DNA from 3 places in the Trichococcus flocculiformis genome. Region 3 is predicted to be linked to each of the others. Evidence: riboswitches for the same ligand, from Rfam matches in the RefSeq annotation. Region 3 holds a riboswitch; each other region holds the start of a gene.
What was found. Region 3 has a riboswitch for S-adenosylmethionine ahead of ACKPCD_RS14125 (hypothetical protein). Riboswitches for the same ligand answer to the same signal wherever they lie in the genome.

Region 1: linked by a shared signal. The riboswitch ahead of ACKPCD_RS11450 (aminotransferase class I/II-fold pyridoxal phosphate-dependent enzyme) and the one ahead of ACKPCD_RS14125 (hypothetical protein) in region 3 are both predicted to bind S-adenosylmethionine.
Region 2: linked by a shared signal. The riboswitch ahead of metK (methionine adenosyltransferase) and the one ahead of ACKPCD_RS14125 (hypothetical protein) in region 3 are both predicted to bind S-adenosylmethionine.

Annotation. Positions count from the first base shown of each region.
Region 1 covers NZ_OY759718.1:2,402,283-2,409,053, forward strand. The annotation lists gene speB (agmatinase) at 1-489, opposite strand, end outside; gene ACKPCD_RS11450 (aminotransferase class I/II-fold pyridoxal phosphate-dependent enzyme) at 538-2,079, opposite strand; SAM riboswitch class I at 2,166-2,299, opposite strand; gene ACKPCD_RS11455 (sodium/proline symporter) at 3,010-4,563, opposite strand; gene ACKPCD_RS11460 (DUF2812 domain-containing protein) at 4,727-5,236, opposite strand; gene ACKPCD_RS11465 (PadR family transcriptional regulator) at 5,220-5,540, opposite strand; gene ACKPCD_RS11470 (alpha/beta hydrolase) at 5,975-6,771, opposite strand, start outside.
Region 2 covers NZ_OY759718.1:2,075,914-2,082,684, reverse strand. The annotation lists rRNA gene ACKPCD_RS10000 (23S ribosomal RNA) at 1-1,315, shown strand, start outside; rRNA gene rrf (5S ribosomal RNA) at 1,410-1,525, shown strand; tRNA gene ACKPCD_RS09990 (tRNA-Val) at 1,543-1,615, shown strand; tRNA gene ACKPCD_RS09985 (tRNA-Lys) at 1,621-1,693, shown strand; tRNA gene ACKPCD_RS09980 (tRNA-Leu) at 1,697-1,778, shown strand; tRNA gene ACKPCD_RS09975 (tRNA-Thr) at 1,790-1,865, shown strand; tRNA gene ACKPCD_RS09970 (tRNA-Gly) at 1,869-1,940, shown strand; tRNA gene ACKPCD_RS09965 (tRNA-Leu) at 1,987-2,072, shown strand; tRNA gene ACKPCD_RS09960 (tRNA-Arg) at 2,078-2,151, shown strand; tRNA gene ACKPCD_RS09955 (tRNA-Pro) at 2,166-2,239, shown strand; tRNA gene ACKPCD_RS09950 (tRNA-Ala) at 2,253-2,325, shown strand; tRNA gene ACKPCD_RS09945 (tRNA-Met) at 2,341-2,414, shown strand; tRNA gene ACKPCD_RS09940 (tRNA-Ile) at 2,429-2,502, shown strand; tRNA gene ACKPCD_RS09935 (tRNA-Ser) at 2,524-2,613, shown strand; tRNA gene ACKPCD_RS09930 (tRNA-Met) at 2,716-2,788, shown strand; tRNA gene ACKPCD_RS09925 (tRNA-Asp) at 2,878-2,953, shown strand; tRNA gene ACKPCD_RS09920 (tRNA-Gly) at 2,955-3,025, shown strand; tRNA gene ACKPCD_RS09915 (tRNA-Ile) at 3,037-3,110, shown strand; tRNA gene ACKPCD_RS09910 (tRNA-Ser) at 3,150-3,237, shown strand; tRNA gene ACKPCD_RS09905 (tRNA-Glu) at 3,265-3,336, shown strand; tRNA gene ACKPCD_RS09900 (tRNA-Ser) at 3,348-3,437, shown strand; tRNA gene ACKPCD_RS09895 (tRNA-Met) at 3,458-3,530, shown strand; tRNA gene ACKPCD_RS09890 (tRNA-Glu) at 3,562-3,633, shown strand; SMK box riboswitch at 4,940-5,015, shown strand; gene metK (methionine adenosyltransferase) at 5,013-6,209, shown strand; gene mnmM (tRNA 5-(aminomethyl)-2-thiouridylate-methyltransferase MnmM) at 6,266-6,771, opposite strand, start outside.
Region 3 covers NZ_OY759718.1:2,971,668-2,978,438, forward strand. The annotation lists gene ACKPCD_RS14100 (hypothetical protein) at 235-594, shown strand; gene ACKPCD_RS14105 (DMT family transporter) at 654-1,586, opposite strand; gene ACKPCD_RS14110 (AraC family transcriptional regulator) at 1,783-2,712, shown strand; gene ACKPCD_RS14115 (DUF488 domain-containing protein) at 2,993-3,355, opposite strand; gene ACKPCD_RS14120 (hypothetical protein) at 3,419-3,973, opposite strand; gene ACKPCD_RS14125 (hypothetical protein) at 4,055-4,345, opposite strand; SAM riboswitch class I at 4,425-4,535, opposite strand; gene ACKPCD_RS14130 (hypothetical protein) at 4,762-5,022, shown strand; gene ACKPCD_RS14135 (DUF47 domain-containing protein) at 5,519-6,151, opposite strand; gene ACKPCD_RS14140 (inorganic phosphate transporter) at 6,164-6,771, opposite strand, start outside.

The DNA.
Region 1 (6,771 bases), 570 kb from region 3:
GCCGTCTCCCAGGAAATCGAAGCAACGGCGGATGACCGAAGCATGCGACAACGGTTCGCCCATGTAGTCTTCACGCAGATCTGTATGGGCATCGATATGGATGACATGCAGATCCGGATATTTTTCATAGGCAGCCTCGATGGTGGGCAGGCTCACGAGGTGCTCGCCGCCGACCATCAAAAATTTCTTGCCATTATCCAATACTTCTTTTGTGTAGGTTGCGATATCACTCAAGACGCGCTCTGTGTTGCCGAAAGGTAGATCCAGATCTCCGCCATCATGGATGGCTTCTTCTTCAAGATCGCGATCCAAATAAGGAGAATAACTTTCCAAGCCAAATGAATCTTGGCGGATCGCCTGCATCGCAAAGCGCGTGCCTGGCCTGAAACTGGTCGTTCCATCGAATGGAATCCCGAATAATACGGTGGATGCTTCTTCAAAAGAAGATTCGCAGCCGATAAAAGTCTGGATGTTCATATTATTTCTCACTGTCTGCCGTCCTCCAACTGTATGCTATTTGATGGTTGATTTGATTGTTTAATCTTTCAGGACTTTGATCTGATGAGGCATTTTTTCCTCGGTCAGAACGTTGCCCAGTGTCTCATTATAGTAGTGGTAGTGTTGCACGACCGCTTCGGAGATTACTTCACCAGGAATGATCAACGGAATTCCTGGCGGGTAGATCATGATCGAGTCGGCACTGATGCGGCCGACTGCTTCGTCGATGCCCACCACTTCATTGTCGGCATAAAAGGCATCACGCGGACTGCATGCCAATTCGTTGATACTGCACGTCATCACGTGGGCATCGAAATGTTGACTGGCTTTTTTATAGCGCCTGCGGATGTCCATCAAGGCATCAACCAGACGTCCGATTGATTCCCGCGTATCGGCCGTGCTGATGACAGCCATCACGACATAGCCTTCAGCCAACTCCATTTGGATGCCGTACTCTTGCTTCAAGATCGTGTAGACTTCAAAGCCCGTCAGGCCGATGTCATTGACACGGATCACCAATTTGGTCCAGTCATACGTTTGGTCGAATTTGTCTTTGATGTAGTCGGATTTCAATACTTCATAGTCGCCGAATGCTTCGATTGCTTCAATCGCTTCACTGACGATCGGACGCAGTTTTTTGTAGCGATCTTTTCCGTACATCGCCAATTCGCTGCGTGCGGCATCGATGGAACTCATCAACAAGTAGTTCGCGCTGGTCGATTGCAGCATGTTCAGCACTTTTTGTAATTTTGTTGCGGAAATGCGGTCCCCTTGCATCACCATTAAGGAACTCTGCGTCAAGGATCCGCCAGTTTTATGCATGGAATACGTCACCGCATCGGCTCCGGCTTTAATTGGATCCTTCATTTTTCCGGGCATGAACGGCAAATGCGCCCCGTGCGCACTGTCGACGATGACAACGACACCGCGTTCATGCGCGATATCACAGATCGTCTGCAAATCGTTCAACGATCCGAAATAAGTCGGATAAGTGACTAAAAGAGCTTTCGCTTTGGGATTATCATCCAAACCTTTGATGATGCGTTCCACGGAGATGCCGTGAGAAATACCGAAAGCCAAATCCATTTCAGGCTGAATGAAGATCGGCTTTGCACCGCTCAGGATCAACCCACTCATCACAGACTTATGGCAGTTGCGCGGAACCAAGATGGAATCGTTCGGCCCAACAACGCTCATGATCATCGCTTGGATGCCTACAGTCGTACCGTTCACCAAGAAAAAGGCCTGATCGGCATTGTATGCTTTTGCAGCCAGTTCCTGTGCTTCTTTTATGACGAATTGCGGATGACTCAACAAGTCCAATTCTTTCATGGAGTTGACATCCATCTGCATCGTCATATCACCGACCGCCATCTTGAATGGCGTCATCTGCGCACCCATTTTATGTCCAGGGACATCGAAAGGTGTAACGTCCTGTTTCGCATATTTAACAAGCGCTTCGAAAAGCGGCATTTTGATATGTGTAATATTTTTTGCTTTAACGTTAGAAATTTGGTAAGTAATTTTGTCGGAATGACCGTCCAAATAAGTGTCTGAATTGAATAAAACCTTTTCAGCCAAATAGATTTCCCCCTTTGATATAAAAAATGGGCATAAAAAAAGCTCTCCAACCAAAGGAAAGCTTCGATATCTATCAGCTGCTTTTCCTCTTATTGCTCATAGGACTTGGATAATCCTACGCTCAGGTTGGGCACCCAATATCAATCCTTGAAAATAAAATTAGATTGATTGGTTTGCCACCGTATCTTCGACCCCTCGTCTCAACGGCTATTAATAAGAGATATTCAATTTATGCAAGCTAAATTCTATACAAATACAACGTATATGTCAATGATTTTGGAAAGAAAACTAAATTTTTTTTCAGTTGGCATTTCCGAACAATGATTTGACAGTTGTTCACGATCATCCACAAAAAAGCTGAAATTCTTCAGATCCAGAGTTTAGTTTATTCGGATAGGTTGAAATTAAGATTACATCCCCTTCTCCGGTGAACGGGTGCTTAGTCGGAGTTCAGGATGAATTTGCCGTCACGCTCCGGCGAGGGCCAGCTTGCCGGAGTTGCGTTAACATTTCGCGCTGTCCTCCGCTGAACATCCGGTTCACCGGAGGACAGGCTTGAATATTGGGTCATGCCTTCGCCCGATAGTCAAGCGCATCAAAAAAAACAATCCAAAATGGATTGTTTTTTGAAATACATAGGAATTTATCAAAATTTCCAGAGTGAAAAGTGCATCACCGTAGGTGTTTCACAAGTTTGCAAAATGTTTCATGCACCTAAAATAATGTCCAGCTTCACGGGTTAGCCCTTCGGAAATTAGATAAATCTGTCCTATTGCGCTCTTCGATGCTCAGTTGCATGGGACTCTTAGGGATTCATCCCTTAGAGCCCCAGTACAAGGTGACCGTAGGGAACGTTGCGTGGACAGATTTCCTAAATTTCTTTCAGGGCTGAACGAACCCGTTCAGCTTTTCTTATGCTTAGCATATGTTTTAGGCTTTCGACTGGCTTTTCACCATTTCGAACTCCTCTTCCATCGCAGCGGACGGTTTTTCACCGATCAAGGAGAAAATCACGATCGCCACACAAGAAAGGATGAATGCCGGCAACAGTTCATAGATGCCGAATACGCCGCCGATAGGCTTGATCAGAAGTTTCCAGATGAAAACAGCAATTCCACCTGTCAACATCCCGGCGATAGCGCCTTGACGTGTTGTTTTTTTCCAGAACAAGGAGAACAGCATCAGCGGTCCGAATGTCGCACCGAAGCCCGCCCAGGCGAAGGATACGATCGTGAAGATGACGGAGTTCTCATCCAAAGCGATGATGATTCCTACGATCGCCAATACGATCAAAATCATCCGCGTCATTGCCATGATTTGCTGATCGGATGCATCCTTGCGCAATACGCCTTTGTAGATATTTTTTGAAAAAGCACTTGCGGCAATCAGCAGATATGAATCCGCGGAACTGATAGTAGCTGCCAAAATGCCCGACATGACGATTCCGGCCAATAACGGTGGGAACAACAGTGTCGCCATTTCGATGAAAATCGTTTCCGAAGTTGCTGCTGTCGTCAACGCCATCGGGAACATCGCGCGCCCGATCAAACCGATCAGGACGGATGCAGTCAGTGAAAGTGTCGTCCAAATGATGCCGATGCGGCGTGATTGTTTGATATCTTCAGCCGAACGGATAGCCATAAAGCGCAACAGCACTTGCGGCATACCAAAATAACCGAGACCCCAAGCCATGCTGGATGCGATTGTGATCAGCCCATATTTCCCGGCTGGACCAAAGGCAGCCATCGCCCCGTCAGCCTGTTGCACGCCATCAATCAATGTCGGTGTTGCGATACCAAAGAAATCCAAAAAGCCAGGGATACCTCTCAGGTTATCGATAACCGCTCCGGGCCCCCCCGCATGCAGGACACCTCCGACCAAAACTACAGCCAAAGCCGCAATCATGATGATGCCTTGCATGAAGTCGGAGACACTCTCCGCCAAAAATCCGCCGATGAACGTGTAGAACACGACGAACACCGCTCCGGCAATCATCACAGGGATGTAAGGCACTTCGAACAAGGTTGCGAAGAGCTTGCCTACCGTCACAAAACAGCTGGCTGCATAGACGGAAAAGAAGACGAAAATGAACGTCGATGATACCGTCAAAATAACGCGCTTGTCCTCATGGAATCGATTGCTGAAGAATTCCGGCAACGTGATTGCTTCTGCTGATTCGGAATAATGACGCAACCGTTTTGAGACGATGATCCAGTTCAACGCTGTCCCAGCCGCCAAACCGATGGCTGTCCAGAATGCATCGGACAAACCTGACCAATAAGCCACACCCGGAAGCCCCATCAAGAGCCAACCGCTCATGTCCGAAGCTCCCGCACTGATTGCGGCGACCCAAGGACCCAGACTGCGTCCCCCCAGGAAGAAATTATCCGAGCTTTCGTTCGATCGCTTGTAGTAATAGAAGCCGATGCCGATGATGATCGACATGTAGCCGGCCATCGCCATAAAAATTAATGCTTTATCCATAGTTACCCTCCAAAATAAATAATGAACTGTTTCTCCATCCAAATTTAATTTAATTAAAATTTAATGAATGCACTCAGCCATCATAGCACATGAACAAAATTGTAAGCAACCTTATTTTCAGGATAAGCAGTAACAATACTTTTATAGCGAAAACAAAAAATACTTAAGCTAATTTTTCCAGTTCGGTTATTTTCTTTGTGCATGTCCTGACTTGCTTCAGGAAAATAAAGGCAATCAATGTCAAAAGCAAAGACAAAAAGATGCGTGTCGGCTCCTTTGTTTGGATTGCATTGTACCAGTTCGGGAGCGAGAGAATGAATTCCATAAGTGCCAAGCGGAGAAATATCGTCCGGATGCGTCTGAATTGTTTGATCTGGCTTTCCGGATCGGTGTAGAGTTCAAAGTTGCCTTTTTTCCGGAAAATAGCCCAAATGCCCCAAGTCTGCACGAGTTCCCCACCGGAGTCACGTATCAGATCGTACAGTTCATTGCGCTGCTCGACCGTATTATCGCTGATCAGATCCACCCGGTAGGTATATTCCCCCGGCTGGCATTTTTCGAAAGTATACATCCCCAGGAAGAAACGTTTCATGGCATGGCCTTTTGCGGACATGTCGTTCAAAAATGCTTCTTCCTTATCTTTGTCGTAGTACAGCTTAAATTTTTTCATCATTTCTCATCGCCTTTCTGCCGTTTTCGAGAAGTTCGCCCAGTCTGGCGATTTCCTCATTCAGAACTTCTTTTCCGAGTGTCGTGACCAGATATTCCTTCTTTTTGCGGGACAGATCGTCCTGACTATGCAGCATGATCCATTTCTTCTCCAATAAAGAGTTCAACGCACCATACAGCGTACCTGCTCCCAGAGTTACCCTGCCCTTCGTACGCTCCTCAACTTCTTGCATGATGCCGTAACCGTGGTTCGGCTGCAGCACAGAAAGGAGGATGTAAAACATCGATTCCGTTAGTGGTGCTCCCATCACATATCTCCCCTTCCGATATATCGTGTATCGTTATATATAATATATCGGAAGGCGATATATTTGTCAACAGAGAACCCTACATAAGAAAAGCTGAACGGGTTCGTTCAGCCCTGAAAGAAATTTAGGAAATCTGTCCACGCAACGTTCCCTACGGTCACCTTGTACTGGGGCTCTAAGGGATGAATCCCTAAGAGTCCCATGCAACTGAGCATCGAAGAGCGCAATAGGACAGATTTATCTAATTTCCGAAGGGCTAACCCGTGAAGCTGGACATCATTTTAGATGCATGAAACATTTTCCAAACTTGTGAAACACCTACGGTGATGCACTTTTGAGTTGAACAAATTTTATAAATTCCTACATGCTAAAAAAGCCTACCTGATTTCTCCGTTTTCGCGAAAAATCAGGTAAGCTTAAAATTTTTATTCCAATCAAAGAGATTCCAAACGAGCAAAAATCCACTCAATTATATCTTGTGTCACTTCCCCTTTATTCGTCTCGTTCAGGAGTTCATGACGGGCACCCTCATATAGTTTATAGCTCACGTCCTGAAGGCCAACCTGTTGGTAAGCCCTGCATGTCTGGACGATGCCTTTTCCGCCCTTTCCCCCGACTGGATCGGCGGTGCCGGAAATGAAGTGCAGCGGCAGGTCTTTCGGTATTGATTGGATATTCGCGGCATCGTTCATGGCCAGCAAACCGCAGAAGAAATCATGGAAATAACCGGCCGAACCGATCTTTCCGCGTAACGGATCCTTCAGAAATTTATCCACTTCTGCCTCGTCCCGACTGAGCCAGTCCAAATCCGTCCGGGCGGGTTTGAAACCCCGGTTGAAGTTTTGGAAGACCAGTTTATCCAGCAACAGACTTGGATGAGCACGACCATTCCTTTTGATTTCCGACGCTGCCACGACGGTGCCGAGCTTCAGCAATCCATTCGAAAAGACACCGGAACCGGACAGAACTGCGCCAACAAGGTCGTCCCCGTACAGCTGGATGTAGCGTCTCGTCAACATAGAGCCCATGCTGTGACCAAACAGGAACAGCGGAATGCCGGGATTTTCTGATTGGATGTTTTCAGTCAGCGCGCGCATATCCGCGACGACCTTGTCGAATCCAGCCTCATCCGTAAAGCAGATCGCTTCGCCGGCATTCCCGTTCGTTTTGCCATGGCCACGATGATCGTTTCCGTAGACGACAATCCCCGCTTCCGCCAGTTTGCGTGCAA
Region 2 (6,771 bases), 900 kb from region 3:
TCACACTGCCAAGAAAAGCTTCTAGTGAGAAAGTAACTGCCCGTACCGCAAACCGACACAGGTAGTTGAGGAGAGAATCCTAAGGTGTGCGAGAGAACTCTCGTTAAGGAACTCGGCAAAATGACCCCGTAACTTCGGGAGAAGGGGTGCTGACCGCAAGGTCAGCCGCAGTGAATAGGCCCAAGCGACTGTTTATCAAAAACACAGGTCTCTGCAAAATCGAAAGATGACGTATAGGGGCTGACGCCTGCCCGGTGCTGGAAGGTTAAGAGGAGAGGTTAGCGCAAGCGAAGCTTTGAATTGAAGCCCCAGTAAACGGCGGCCGTAACTATAACGGTCCTAAGGTAGCGAAATTCCTTGTCGGGTAAGTTCCGACCCGCACGAAAGGCGTAACGATTTGGGCACTGTCTCAACGAGAGACTCGGTGAAATTATAGTACCAGTGAAGATGCTGGTTACCCGCGACAGGACGGAAAGACCCCATGGAGCTTTACTGCAGTTTGATATTGCGTGTTTGTATCACATGTACAGGATAGGTAGGAGCCGAAGATACCGGGACGCCAGTCTCGGAGGAGGCAACGGTGGGATACTACCCTTGTGATATGACCACTCTAACCCGCTGCTCTTAGCGAGCAGGGAGACAGTGTCAGACGGGCAGTTTGACTGGGGCGGTCGCCTCCAAAAATGTAACGGAGGCGCCCAAAGGTTCCCTCAGAATGGTTGGAAATCATTCGTAGAGTGTAAAGGCAGAAGGGAGCTTGACTGCGAGACCTACAAGTCGAGCAGGGACGAAAGTCGGGCTTAGTGATCCGGTGGTTCCGCATGGAAGGGCCATCGCTCAACGGATAAAAGCTACCCTGGGGATAACAGGCTTATCTCCCCCAAGAGTTCACATCGACGGGGAGGTTTGGCACCTCGATGTCGGCTCATCGCATCCTGGGGCTGTAGTCGGTCCCAAGGGTTGGGCTGTTCGCCCATTAAAGCGGTACGCGAGCTGGGTTCAGAACGTCGTGAGACAGTTCGGTCCCTATCCGTCGCGGGCGTTGGAAATTTGAGAGGAGCTGTCCTTAGTACGAGAGGACCGGGATGGACACACCGCTGGTGTACCAGTTGTTCTGCCAAGAGCATCGCTGGGTAGCTATGTGTGGACGGGATAAACGCTGAAAGCATCTAAGCGTGAAGCCCCCCTCAAGATGAGATTTCCCATCACTTTAAGTGAGTAAGACCCCTGAGAGATGATCAGGTAGATAGGTTGGGAGTGGAAGTACAGCGATGTATGGAGCGGACCAATACTAATCGGTCGAGGACTTAACCAATTTTTAAAAAGAAGAAAACTCAAGTGGTGTTTTCGGAATCCCTTTACTTTTGTAGATTCAGTTTTGAGAGAACAACGTTCTCTAATTAAAAATGTGCGGTGACGATGGCAAGAAGGTCACACCTGTTCCCATCTCGAACACAGAAGTTAAGCTTCTTAGCGCCGATTGTAGTGAAGGGTTTCCCTTTGTGAGACTAGGACGTTGCCGCGCATTTATATTTATATCATGGAGGTTTAGCTCAGCTGGGAGAGCGTCTGCCTTACAAGCAGGATGTCGGCGGTTCGATCCCGTCAACCTCCATCCATGAGTTATTAGCTCAGTTGGTAGAGCATCTGACTTTTAATCAGAGGGTCGCAGGTTCGAGCCCTGCATAACTCATTTGCGGGTGTGGCGGAATTGGCAGACGCACTAGATTTAGGATCTAGCGCCGCAAGGCGTGGGGGTTCAAGTCCCTTCACCCGCATAATTGAATACGCCGGCTTAGCTCAGTTGGTAGAGCATCTGATTTGTAATCAGAGGGTCGAGGGTTCGAATCCTTTAGCCGGCACCATTCGCGGAAGTAGTTCAGTGGTAGAACATCACCTTGCCAAGGTGGGGGTCGCGGGTTCGAACCCCGTCTTCCGCTTTCATAAGGACTATGCCAGACCTTATGAAAGAAACAACAGTAACATGCCGGGGTGGCGGAACTGGCAGACGCACAGGACTTAAAATCCTGCGGTGAGTGATCACCGTATCGGTTCGATTCCGATTCTCGGCATTTAGGCACCCATAGCTCAATTGGATAGAGTACTTGACTACGAATCAAGCGGTTACAGGTTCGACTCCTGTTGGGTGCATTAACAGAATACTTCGGGAAGTAGCTCAGCTTGGTAGAGCACTTGGTTTGGGACCAAGGGGTCGCAGGTTCGAATCCTGTCTTCCCGATAACTAAAATTATGGGGCCTTAGCTCAGCTGGGAGAGCGCCTGCCTTGCACGCAGGAGGTCAGCGGTTCGATCCCGCTAGGCTCCATTTTTTTTATTTATTGGCGGTGTAGCTCAGATGGCTAGAGCGTCCGGTTCATACCCGGGAGGTCATGGGTTCGACCCCCTTCGCCGCTATAATGCCTTGCTTCGGACCTTTAGCTCAGTTGGTTAGAGCAGACGGCTCATAACCGTCCGGTCGCAGGTTCGAGTCCTGCAAGGTCCATGAAAAAATGTATCAGCTTATGGAGGATTACCCAAGTCCGGCTGAAGGGAACGGTCTTGAAAACCGTCAGGCGTGTAAAAGCGCGCAAGGGTTCGAATCCCTTATCCTCCTTTAGGGGCCTTCGGCCATTGTCATGGCTGTTGGTGCTTTAGCGACAGTACAGACATGATACACTTGAGCGTAATCTCACAGTGTTTCCTTATTATTCATTATCGCGGGGTGGAGCAGTTGGCAGCTCGCCGGGCTCATAACCCGGAGGTCACAGGTTCAAGTCCTGTCCCCGCAATTGTCATGATTGTCGCTGCTTCAGTAGCTTACAAGCATGATACACTTGGGCGAAAGCCCACAGTGTAACCTCATAAAAGTTTAACGCATGGTTCCGTGGTGTAGGGGTCAACATGCCTGCCTGTCACGCAGGAGATCGCGGGTTCAAATCCCGTCGGAGCCGCCATGCGGGTGTAGTTTAGTGGTAAAACCCCAGCCTTCCAAGCTGATGTCGGGAGTTCGATTCTCCTCACCCGCTTTTTTTAAGAAGGGCCTATAGCTCAGCTGGTTAGAGCGCACGCCTGATAAGCGTGAGGTCGATGGTTCGAGTCCATTTAGGCCCATTGATAAAGCACAAACAGTAATAGAACGTTTCTTGTTATGGGGAAGTACTCAAGTGGCTGAAGAGGCGCCCCTGCTAAGGGTGTAGGTCGTTAACGCGGCGCGAGGGTTCAAATCCCTCCTTCTCCGTAGCTTTATCAGAAAAATAAATAAGATGGTCCGTTGGTCAAGCGGTTAAGACACCGCCCTTTCACGGCGGTAACACGGGTTCGATTCCCGTACGGATCATTATAAACTTTGGAGGATTACCCAAGTCCGGCTGAAGGGAACGGTCTTGAAAACCGTCAGGTGTGTAAAAGCGCGCAAGGGTTCGAATCCCTTATCCTCCTTTTATTATTATTATTATTATCGCGGGGTGGAGCAGTTGGCAGCTCGCCGGGCTCATAACCCGGAGGTCACAGGTTCAAGTCCTGTCCCCGCAATTGGTTCTGATTTTCTTTTTAGTATATTTATGGTCCGTTGGTCAAGCGGTTAAGACACCGCCCTTTCACGGCGGTAACACGGGTTCGATTCCCGTACGGATCATCATCGAAAAGCACTCTTCTGAGTGTTTTTTTTTAATAATTGGGAAAGCATAAAATTTTTCGAATTGAAAAGTGCGTCACCGTAGGTGTTTCACAGATTCACAACATGTTTCATGCAATCAAATTTTATGGCCAGCTTCACGTGTAAGCCCTTCGGAAAAGTGATAAGTGTTTGCTTATTCAGGGCTGAATGAAGAACCCACAAAGCTATTCCTGCAAAAAAACAGGTAGATGCATCAGTCGAAGGACGCATATGCCTGTTTTTCTTAGACCAAAAATAATAATGAGTAGCTTAGTGTGAAAAGAAAAGCATAGTTAGTTAAATATTGTTCGATTCTGAGATCGTTTTGAAGTGTTCTCTTGAATAAAGGGAAAACCATTAGGATAGATAATCCGAATAAGCTTATGGCCCATAGTGGGCTGTTGAGATTAACTATCTGGAGAATACCTGCCGCGTAGGGAAGCAGAAAAGTGGTCATTCTTAGAAAATTTGAATGCTCTAATAGTAGTTCTTGATAATAAGAATTTGGCTGATTGCTGTATGTAGTATTCTTAATTTGGACCTGTATCAAACAAAAAATATGGAACAGGATCATTGGAAGTACTTCGTATTGAAGCTGTAACGGAATAAAGTTTGCCTGCGAAAAAAAAGATACTGATGAAAGAATAAGCACCTTAAAGAAAGGCTGCAGCATTACTTCGTAAAATGTATTTGCCATACTGTAAGGATAAAACTGTAAGATCAGGTAAATTAAATACAGGAAAAGAACCGCAGTCAGGACTATATTCGATAGATAAAATATGATGGTCAGCATTACGATTGAGAGAAACCCTAAAACCAAAATCATTTTATAGGGGAGCTTTCTTTTGGAATGTTCTCTTTTTGAAAGTAGGCGTTCCAAGGCATGGGAAAAAAGCAAAAAAAGATAAAGTATAAATAGTAACAGATAGTTGGGACCGTTGAAAGTCGTTCCTCTCCATGCCCCGAAAAGAAGCAGCGTCAACGGGGCTGTCAGCATCGACAAAAAGGTATTGTGCATAAGATTCATGAATTGTTTCTGGATTGTCAGCATAATCTCTTCCTTCTCTATTAATGATAGAGTGTGTTTCATCTCGTATCTATTGCGCAAATTCATCATAGGTTAACGTCTTTGCGATGTCAAGCGATGTCAGGATTGAAAAAAGCTGACGTAAAATATTTACATCAGTATTTGTTTGCGTCATCTATGATACAAAGATGAAATCTTCTTATTTTATGTTGCTTTTTTAGCGATGATAGCGTATATTAGACATGTTGCATTTCAGAGGCTAATTGCAATATCCCGATAGGATTCACAATATGTGAAGACGCCTTGTAACCAAAAAATGGGGGAATGAAAAATGGTAGAAAAAAGATTATTTACTTCAGAATCAGTAACGGAAGGTCATCCGGATAAAATCGCTGATCAGATCAGCGATGCAATTTTGGATACGTTGTTGGCTGCTGATCCAAACGCGCGTGTTGCTTGCGAAACGATAGTCACGACCGGACTGGTGGTTGTCTTCGGAGAAATCACGACAAGCGCATACGTAAATATCCAGCAGATCGTCCGCGATACTGTAACTGAAATTGGTTATACGCGGGGTAAATTTGGTTTCGATGCGGATAATTTGGCCGTTATGGTATCCTTGGACGAACAATCCGACGATATCGCAATCGGTGTCAACGAATCACTGGAGCGCAGAGAACTGGTGACTACGGACTACAATGAAATCGGGGCAGGGGATCAAGGGTTGATGTTCGGTTTTGCCATCAACGAAACGGAAGAACTGATGCCATTACCTATTTCGCTTAGTCATAAATTAGCGAAACGTTTATCTGAAGTCCGCAAAGACGGTACTTTGGAATATTTAAGACCGGACGGAAAAACGCAAGTCACCGTGGAATACGACGAAGACGGCAAACCGAAACGTGTGGACACAATCGTTTTGAGCACGCAGCATGATGAGAATGTCACGTTGGAACAATTGAAAAAAGATATTTTGGAGCATGTCATCCATGTGGTCATCGACGATGCCTTGTTGGATGCTGATACGAAATACTTCATCAATCCTACTGGTCGCTTTGTCATTGGAGGACCTAAAGGCGATTCCGGTCTGACTGGGAGAAAAATCATCGTTGATACTTATGGTGGGTATGCGCGTCATGGTGGCGGTGCTTTCTCAGGTAAGGATGCTACAAAAGTGGATCGTTCTGCAAGTTATGCGGCCCGTTACATTGCGAAGAACATTGTTGCGGCTGGATTGGCGACAAAATGTGAAATCCAATTGGCCTATGCGATCGGAGTTGCTGAACCAGTATCGATTGCGATCGATACATTCGGTACAAGCGAATATCCCGAAGCCACTTTGATAGAGGCAGTGCGCAAAAACTTCAACTTGACGCCAGCTGGCATCATTCAAATGTTGGATCTGCGTCGTCCTATCTTTAAAAAGACGGCAGCCTACGGACATTTTGGCCGTGAAGATGCTGACTTCACTTGGGAAAAGACAGACAAAACAGAAGCTTTGCTTTCATATGTTCAAGCGAACAAATAAAAGCAAGCAAAAAAAGGAAAGCGTTGCGGTCATTTGCCGGAACGCTTTCCTTTTTTCTATTTCATGTAAGGAGTTTTCTTTTTTTCGATGGCAATCAAGAACGGCGGATGATTGATCTGATTGATGAAGCCGTACTGCAGTACCTTGAATAAGGATTGATTCAAGCTACTGCAGTAATCAAGCAGGGCATTCTTCTCTTCCATGCCGCCAGGATGCCCACTGTACACGACTAAGAGAATGTAACTGCCGATCCGCAATTTCGGGAGCAAGGCTTCGATGGCACGGATGGTCGTATTTTTTTTGGTGATGATCGTTTTATCGGATCCTGGCAGGTATCCTAAGTTGAAGATGGCACCGCCGATTTTTGCATTGTCGGCCAGCACATCCCCAAGGGTTTCATGCCCTTGATGAAGAAGGGTAACCTGATCCGTCAGTCCTGCCAACAATAGTTTTTGTGCAGTATTTTCGATGGCTTGTTTCTGGACGTCAAAACCGATCACTTTGCCTGTCGGACCGACCAGTGTAGCCAAAAGGACGGTATCGCTGCCGTTTCCGACAGTGG
Region 3 (6,771 bases):
TCCATTATGCTTTTTTATTCAAAAGCAGCATTCTCGCTCTTGTAGAAAGAGCATACTCCTTAAAGTTAAGGTTAAGTCAAGCGATAACGATGGAAAACCGGAATTCCTTCGATCAATTTCCTGGATTTTATCCCACGGCCTATTTTTTGTTTCTTATTGTTAACATTATTTCTATTATCAACATGACTAGGTTATACTTAATATTAAAACAATCTGGAAATGGGAGGAATCAACTTGCAAATGAAAGCCTACTTAGCTCTTCCGCTTGTATTGTTGCTTATGGCCTGTTCGAATGGCGCAGAAGAAACGCCTGAAACCGAAGTCACGCAATCATCAGTCAGCGAAAGTTCAGAAGTCATCAGCACGGAAGTGATCGACGACGAAACGGCCTTTTTGGAACAACTCGCGGATTTTGATTCGGAGCATGAACCATTCATTGTAGCCTATTATGATTCCCTCGACGACATTAAAGAAAAAGTATCCGACGAAACGAATACTTTTGTCGACCCGAAACTTTCCGAAAGGGAACTACAAATCAAATTGGTTTTCAAAGGCGATGATGATTATTACCGCGTGGTATTGGAACAAAAATAGCCAAAGTAATTTAAAGCAAGCAGCCGGCGCTAAGGAGTCGCCTGCTGCTTGCTTTGTTTTTACAAGATTCCTTTTCCGCATTCCCGGGAAGGGCTTTTTTCTTTGAACCGGCTGAAATTCGACAGCAGCAGTACAGATCCCAAAACAATCGCAATGCCCAACCATTCAAAAAGCCCGAATGAGGTGCCGAAAACCAGCACCGAAAGTACCGCCGCCAGCAACGGCTCCAATGCGGTCATGACGCTCGCCAAGGAGGCTTCTATGTATTTCACGCTTTCCAGATACGCCAGGAAGGCGACAGCCGTGCCGAAGAGGATGATCGCACCGGTCAGCAGCATGCTTTGCGCTGTCACCGCGAATCCGGGGGCCCAAAAAGGGTGGATGAACTGGAACAGCACGCCACCGATGAACATACCCCAACCCACGACCACGGGGGATCCGTATTTTTTCAGAATCAGGCGCGGTTGCAGGGTGTAAAAGGCCACGCCGATAGCAGACCCGATGCCGAGTGCCAGGCCAAGCGGCGAAACCGCGATTTGGCTGAAATCCCCTTTGGTCACGATCAGCAGCACGCCTGCAAAAGTCGCCAGAACCAATCCGCCTTCAGCCGGATTGAAGCGTTTCTCTTTCTTTACCAGCATATATAAATAGACAAAAATTGGTGCCGTAAACTGAAGAATGGCAGCCAATGATGCGCTACTCATCTCGATTGCTTTGAAAAACAAATACTGGCAGGCGACCATACCGAACACCGCGAACAACAGAAGGCGGATGATGTCCCTTTTTTGACGAAAAATCACGAAAATACCCTCCCGCTTCACGGCATGGCTATAGAAAAGGATCAGGATTCCCGCCATCAGGAGGCGCGTGCTTACCAGCCATTCGGACGAGACCGTATAGTCGGCGAACAGCAGTTGCGCCAAAATTCCGGAGATCCCCCACAGGCTGCCTCCGCCCGCCGCCAATAAAATTCCTTTTAATTTGTTGCTCATATTGCCCGCTCCCATTTCTGTGATTATCTTTTGTATGGATTCATTATAGTCGGCTGATCTGACTGGTTCTATCAATTGCCTATTTATTTTTATCAGATTCGTGTAAATTCTATTGCCGGATTTGCTAGAGGAAGATCGAAATTGTTATGATAATATCAGAAAAGCTGCAGAACCGAACGAAGAAGGAGCGATCCAGATGAACGATTTTACTGATCCCATTACAGACAACAACCGCATCGTTGCAAGCAAAGTCGATGGCAAAACGATGCCGATCCATTTCAGAAATCACTTGGAAGAGGACGTCCTTTTCCCTTCCAACGACTTCAATCTGACACTGCTTCGCCAGCATTTTCAGCATCTGCGCCACGATACGATTCCGCTGCATTGGCACAAGGAACTGCAGGCTGTCTGGGTCCATGAAGGCACGTTGGCATTCACGGTGAACGAGGAGACGTTTCCGTTATCGGACGATACACTCCTGCTCATCAACCGCGGGCAACTGCACCGATCCCGGACAATCGCAGGCGATGCAGCCGCCATCTGCATCAATTTCGAGCCGGATTTTTTCCATCCAAAAGTGCTTCAGGACTACATTCTGCCGCTGTTGGAAAAAGAGGCCTTCAGCTATCGGCTGCTGGCTTTGTCTCCGGAAATGACGGCCCGGCTGCACCGGATCCTGGCGGCAAGCGACCGATCCATCCCCTACTTTTCCATCATCAACCTGCTTTCGGACTGCCTGGAGGAAATCATGCAGTCGTCCAGTGGGTCCGGCAAAACGGCCGATTTTGAGGATCAAAATTTATTCCACAGACTGCTAGCATATGTAGAAGCACATTACCAAAGTCCGATCACCGTTGCTGATCTGGCCAACCATGCCTTAATCAACAAAAACCGCTGCACGGCACTGTTCCAGAAGTACACTCAGACATCCCCGATGAAATACGTCGCCAAGCATCGGCTCTTTCTGGCCAAAAACCTGATCATCGGCACCGACCTCTCGATCAGCGAAATCAGCGAAGCGGTCGGCTACAACCAGACCAGCTACTTCGTGGAGCAATTCCGGCGCAGCTACGGGCTGCCGCCTTTGAAATACCGGAAGCAGTTCGGGGACAGCAGTAAAGTGTGATGGGTGTTCGGCGGCGTCGGTCATTCGGCACTGTTTTTTCTTCGTAAAGCCGAGATGACGCATGTTTGTTGGCTGATTGTACTGCGCGGTTGCTCCGAAAGCCGACAGCTTGGGCTAGCGTCGACTGTTCTGCATGCCCATCCCCACTGAAACGCGAGACAAAACACTTATGTCGACTGAACGGACGCTGACGCTGCTCCGAAAGCCGACTGAGGCAGCACACCCAACCGGAAGAAGCCGCCCTTGGCCAAGGGCGGCTTCTTCCGCATTCTATAGTTGCTTATTTCCGCTGGCTTTCCACAAAATCCCGCAGCACGACGACATGATTGATCTCCGGATCCCGCGCAGCGTAGACCAGCGTGACGTCGGTCTCTGTCAGCTGTTTCAGGATCTCGGCTACAGCAGCAGCGGTCGGCGGGTTCGTCAATAGTTCCTCTTCATACCGTTCCTTGAAGGCGGCGAATTTATCGGGATCGTGGGCGAACCATTTGCGCAAATCCGGCGAAGGCGCGCTGTCCTTCAGCCATGCATCCAACTGCGCGGCCTCCTTCTTGACTCCACGCGGCCACAACCGATCAACCAAGATCCTGAAGCCATCTGTTTCCTCAGGAGATTCGTAGATACGCTTCATCTTCAGTTCCATGTCCATTCCTCCTTTTGAGTGAATCAAAAATATGTCGTTCCTTGAATCTCATTCCGAATATGCTTAGCATTTCTTCTTACTGATCAGCTTGTACCTGAAACCATTCACTTTGAAATCTGTTCCGGGCTGCGCTTTTTTCGCTTCTTGGAAAAGAACGGAATCTTTGCTGACTTGGTGTTTATCTAAGTTGCTGTTCGGTGATTGGACAACCCTGTAACTGTACGTTTCCTTATCCTCATAGTCATACACAGAAATCTTCCAGTCCAACCATTCTGATTTTTTGGGAGGCTCTTTGCTCTTTTGAGGTGCTGCTTCTTTCGGTGATTTTTCATTTTTCTTTTTGTTATTGTTCTTCTTTTTTGTTGCACCCATCCAGTTTCTTTCCACAAAGGATAGATTACTTTGGGAGGCATACTCTCTATCTAGCTGGAAATGCTTGCAATATTTCCAATAGTTATAGCCGATCTCCGGAACAAAGACAGGCTGCTTCTTGCAGGATCGATCACTCCGGTCGTAAAATGCGCAGGTACCGCAAGAAACTCTCTCTGAATGACCAATTTTTTCGATATTAGGAAAATGGGCATATTTAGCCGGTGCCCCGCGAGAAATATGATTCATCCGTTCGACTCCTCCACAAAAATGATTATAAGTTGCCAAATATGCCGAAAAGTCTGCTTGGCATATCTCCGGTCGGTCCCTCTACATTTCGTCCCCCAACAACATTAGCGTTCCAGTCATGTTTTCCAGGGTAATCCTCTCGTTCTGAAGCTGTCCTTGCAGCTTTTCGATGCTGCGTTCAAGCTGCTGCACTTCCAATAATTTTTCGAGTATGTCACTCTGGAACTGTTCCTTTCCGAGCTGTCTTGCATCCTCCAGTTGTTGTTTTTGCTGCTTGTACTGATGATAGAGCATGGCCTCGGATTGGCTTTTTGGGCCGCCTGCCGCTTCCATTCTTTCGCAGCGCCCGAATTGTTCTTTTGTCATCGTCATCATCTTTCCCTCCAGATTGTTTTTTTGAAAACAAAAAACCCTTCTTTAAACAAGAAGAGTCGGGAATGTCGCTTTGCTCTTCTTATCTCTCAGATTGCTCTGCAGGATTTAGCACCGTGCCATTGCGCTCGCGCATTGGTCGGTTGCTGAGATGTCATCGGGCCAGTCCCTCGATCTCTCTTGATAAAGAAGTTATTTAATTTTCAAATATATTATGTCATACCCTTGCGCAAAATTCAACTAATCGCGAATCCATATATTTTATTTTTTAACTACATCTGTTCTACACACTTCCTTAGTATACTGAAGAAGGATCAAGCGATCCCGCGTTGCTGATCGTTTCTTTTGTCCGATCAACAAGACTGAAACAGCCGCATAAACTATAGTCAGTATACATAGGAAGGAAGAACTTATTCATGAAGAAAAAATATTTGATGATTGGCCTGATTTCTTTTACTGCCTTGACAACCTTTGCTGTCGCAACTCCCGTAGATGCAGCGATGATGGATACGGTGACATATGAAAATCACGGTCAGTATGTACGTAGCCATGCCACTCATCTCCGTCACCACACGGAAGACGACCATCACATGAACGGCATCAGTATGCATGCAAGAAACTGGGACGGACATATCCGTTATTCCACTGGAGAACTGGATCTATCCTTAGACCAATAATTTCGGTACATGGACAACAGATTATAGTTGATGGCATCTTTTTGACCATATAGCTAAATAAGGCGGCATCAAAACCAGAAAGGATTATTCTGGTTTTGATGCCGCCCTATTTATTTATGTATGGGACTTGATTTTACGCTCAGAAATAACCCTTTAAAACAGTTATGGCGGGCATTCACGCTACCAACTCGCTCTGATTGTTCGATTCTTCCACATTATCGGACAACCGGCAAGACAATCTCACTCCGCTTGTCCGATTCCTCCGCATTATCGGACAACCAGCAAATCAAACTTACTCCACTTGTTCGATTCTTCCACATTATCGGACAACCGGCAAGACAATCTCACTCCGCTTGTCCGATTCCTCCGCATTATCGGACAACCAGCAAATCAAACTTACTCCGCTTGTCCGATTCCTCCGCATTATCGGACAACCAGCAAGACTAACTCACTACACTTGTCCGATTCTTCCACATTATCGGACAACCACCACAGATCAAGCGTACTTCAACGCAATCTCTTCCACGAATTTGGTCACGTCCTTGAAGGCGTCACAGCAATCCTCCAATGATTCATAGATTTTCCCCAGAATAACGATGCTGACGGCATCCGCATTGCTCTGATAGAGGTCGCGCATGGAGTGGATGTAGAGCAGATCGCCTTCCTTCTCACAGGCGTTGATCCGGTCGATGACTACGTGGATCTCTTTTTGTGACTTTTTGTAGGTTTTCAGTAGCCGCACCGCCGTTAGCAATTCTTCTGCGGATTTTTCGACCAGATCCAGGAATTGATTGATTTCCGGGGTGATGTTTTGTGGTTGATAAATCTCAATATGGATCATGACATCCTCAATCATGTCAATGGCATGGTCCAGACTGGTTACCAGCGCAATCACATCCTGCCTGTCGAAAGGCGGCAACAGATCGTTGTACATATAGCGCATCAGCCTGTATTTCGCGAGGTCGGCATTGTGTTCAATTTCATGTATCTCGTCTAATTTTTGGCTGAGATCAGCGACCGGATAATCCTCCAGCACCAGCTTCAGGAATTCCGCCGATTCGACGCCCCATTCGGCAAGCTTTATGAACTCATCGAAATAATCCAACTTTTCCGTCTTCTTTTTGAACATAACCGGAACCCCCTAAAATATCCGAATGAACAGTTTGGCCATCAAATAACCGACAAGCCCGCAGCCTGGAAACGTCAATACCCACGTAAAAACCATTTCCTTGACCGTCAACCAGTTTATGCTCGACAAATGCCTGCCTGCGCCCACTCCCATGATAGCCGTTGTCTTCGTGTGGGTCGTGCTCACCGGCAACCCAAACAGGGAAGCCGTCAAGAGGCTCAAGGCCCCGGCAAAATCAGCGCTGAATCCTTGATAGGTCTCCAGCTTCACCATATTGATCCCTACCGTCTTGATGATTTTCCCGCCACCAATTGCCGTTCCCAAGGCCATGACGGTGGAACACAACAGCATCAGCCAGACCGGGATAATGAAATCGGTCGCGGCATTCCCTTGCGCCAAAGCGATGCCCAACAGAAAAATCCCGATGAATTTCTGGCCGTCCTGGGCCCCATGCATGAAGGCCATCGCTGCCGCACCGGCGATTTGGCTGTTGCGGAAGAATATGGTCGTGCTTTGCCGCTCGATGTCTTTGAACAGCGCGCCGACAAGCTTCACGACCAGAAAGCCCAGAGACAACCCAAGAACGGTGGAAAGCAGCAATCCATACAGAACCTTAATCC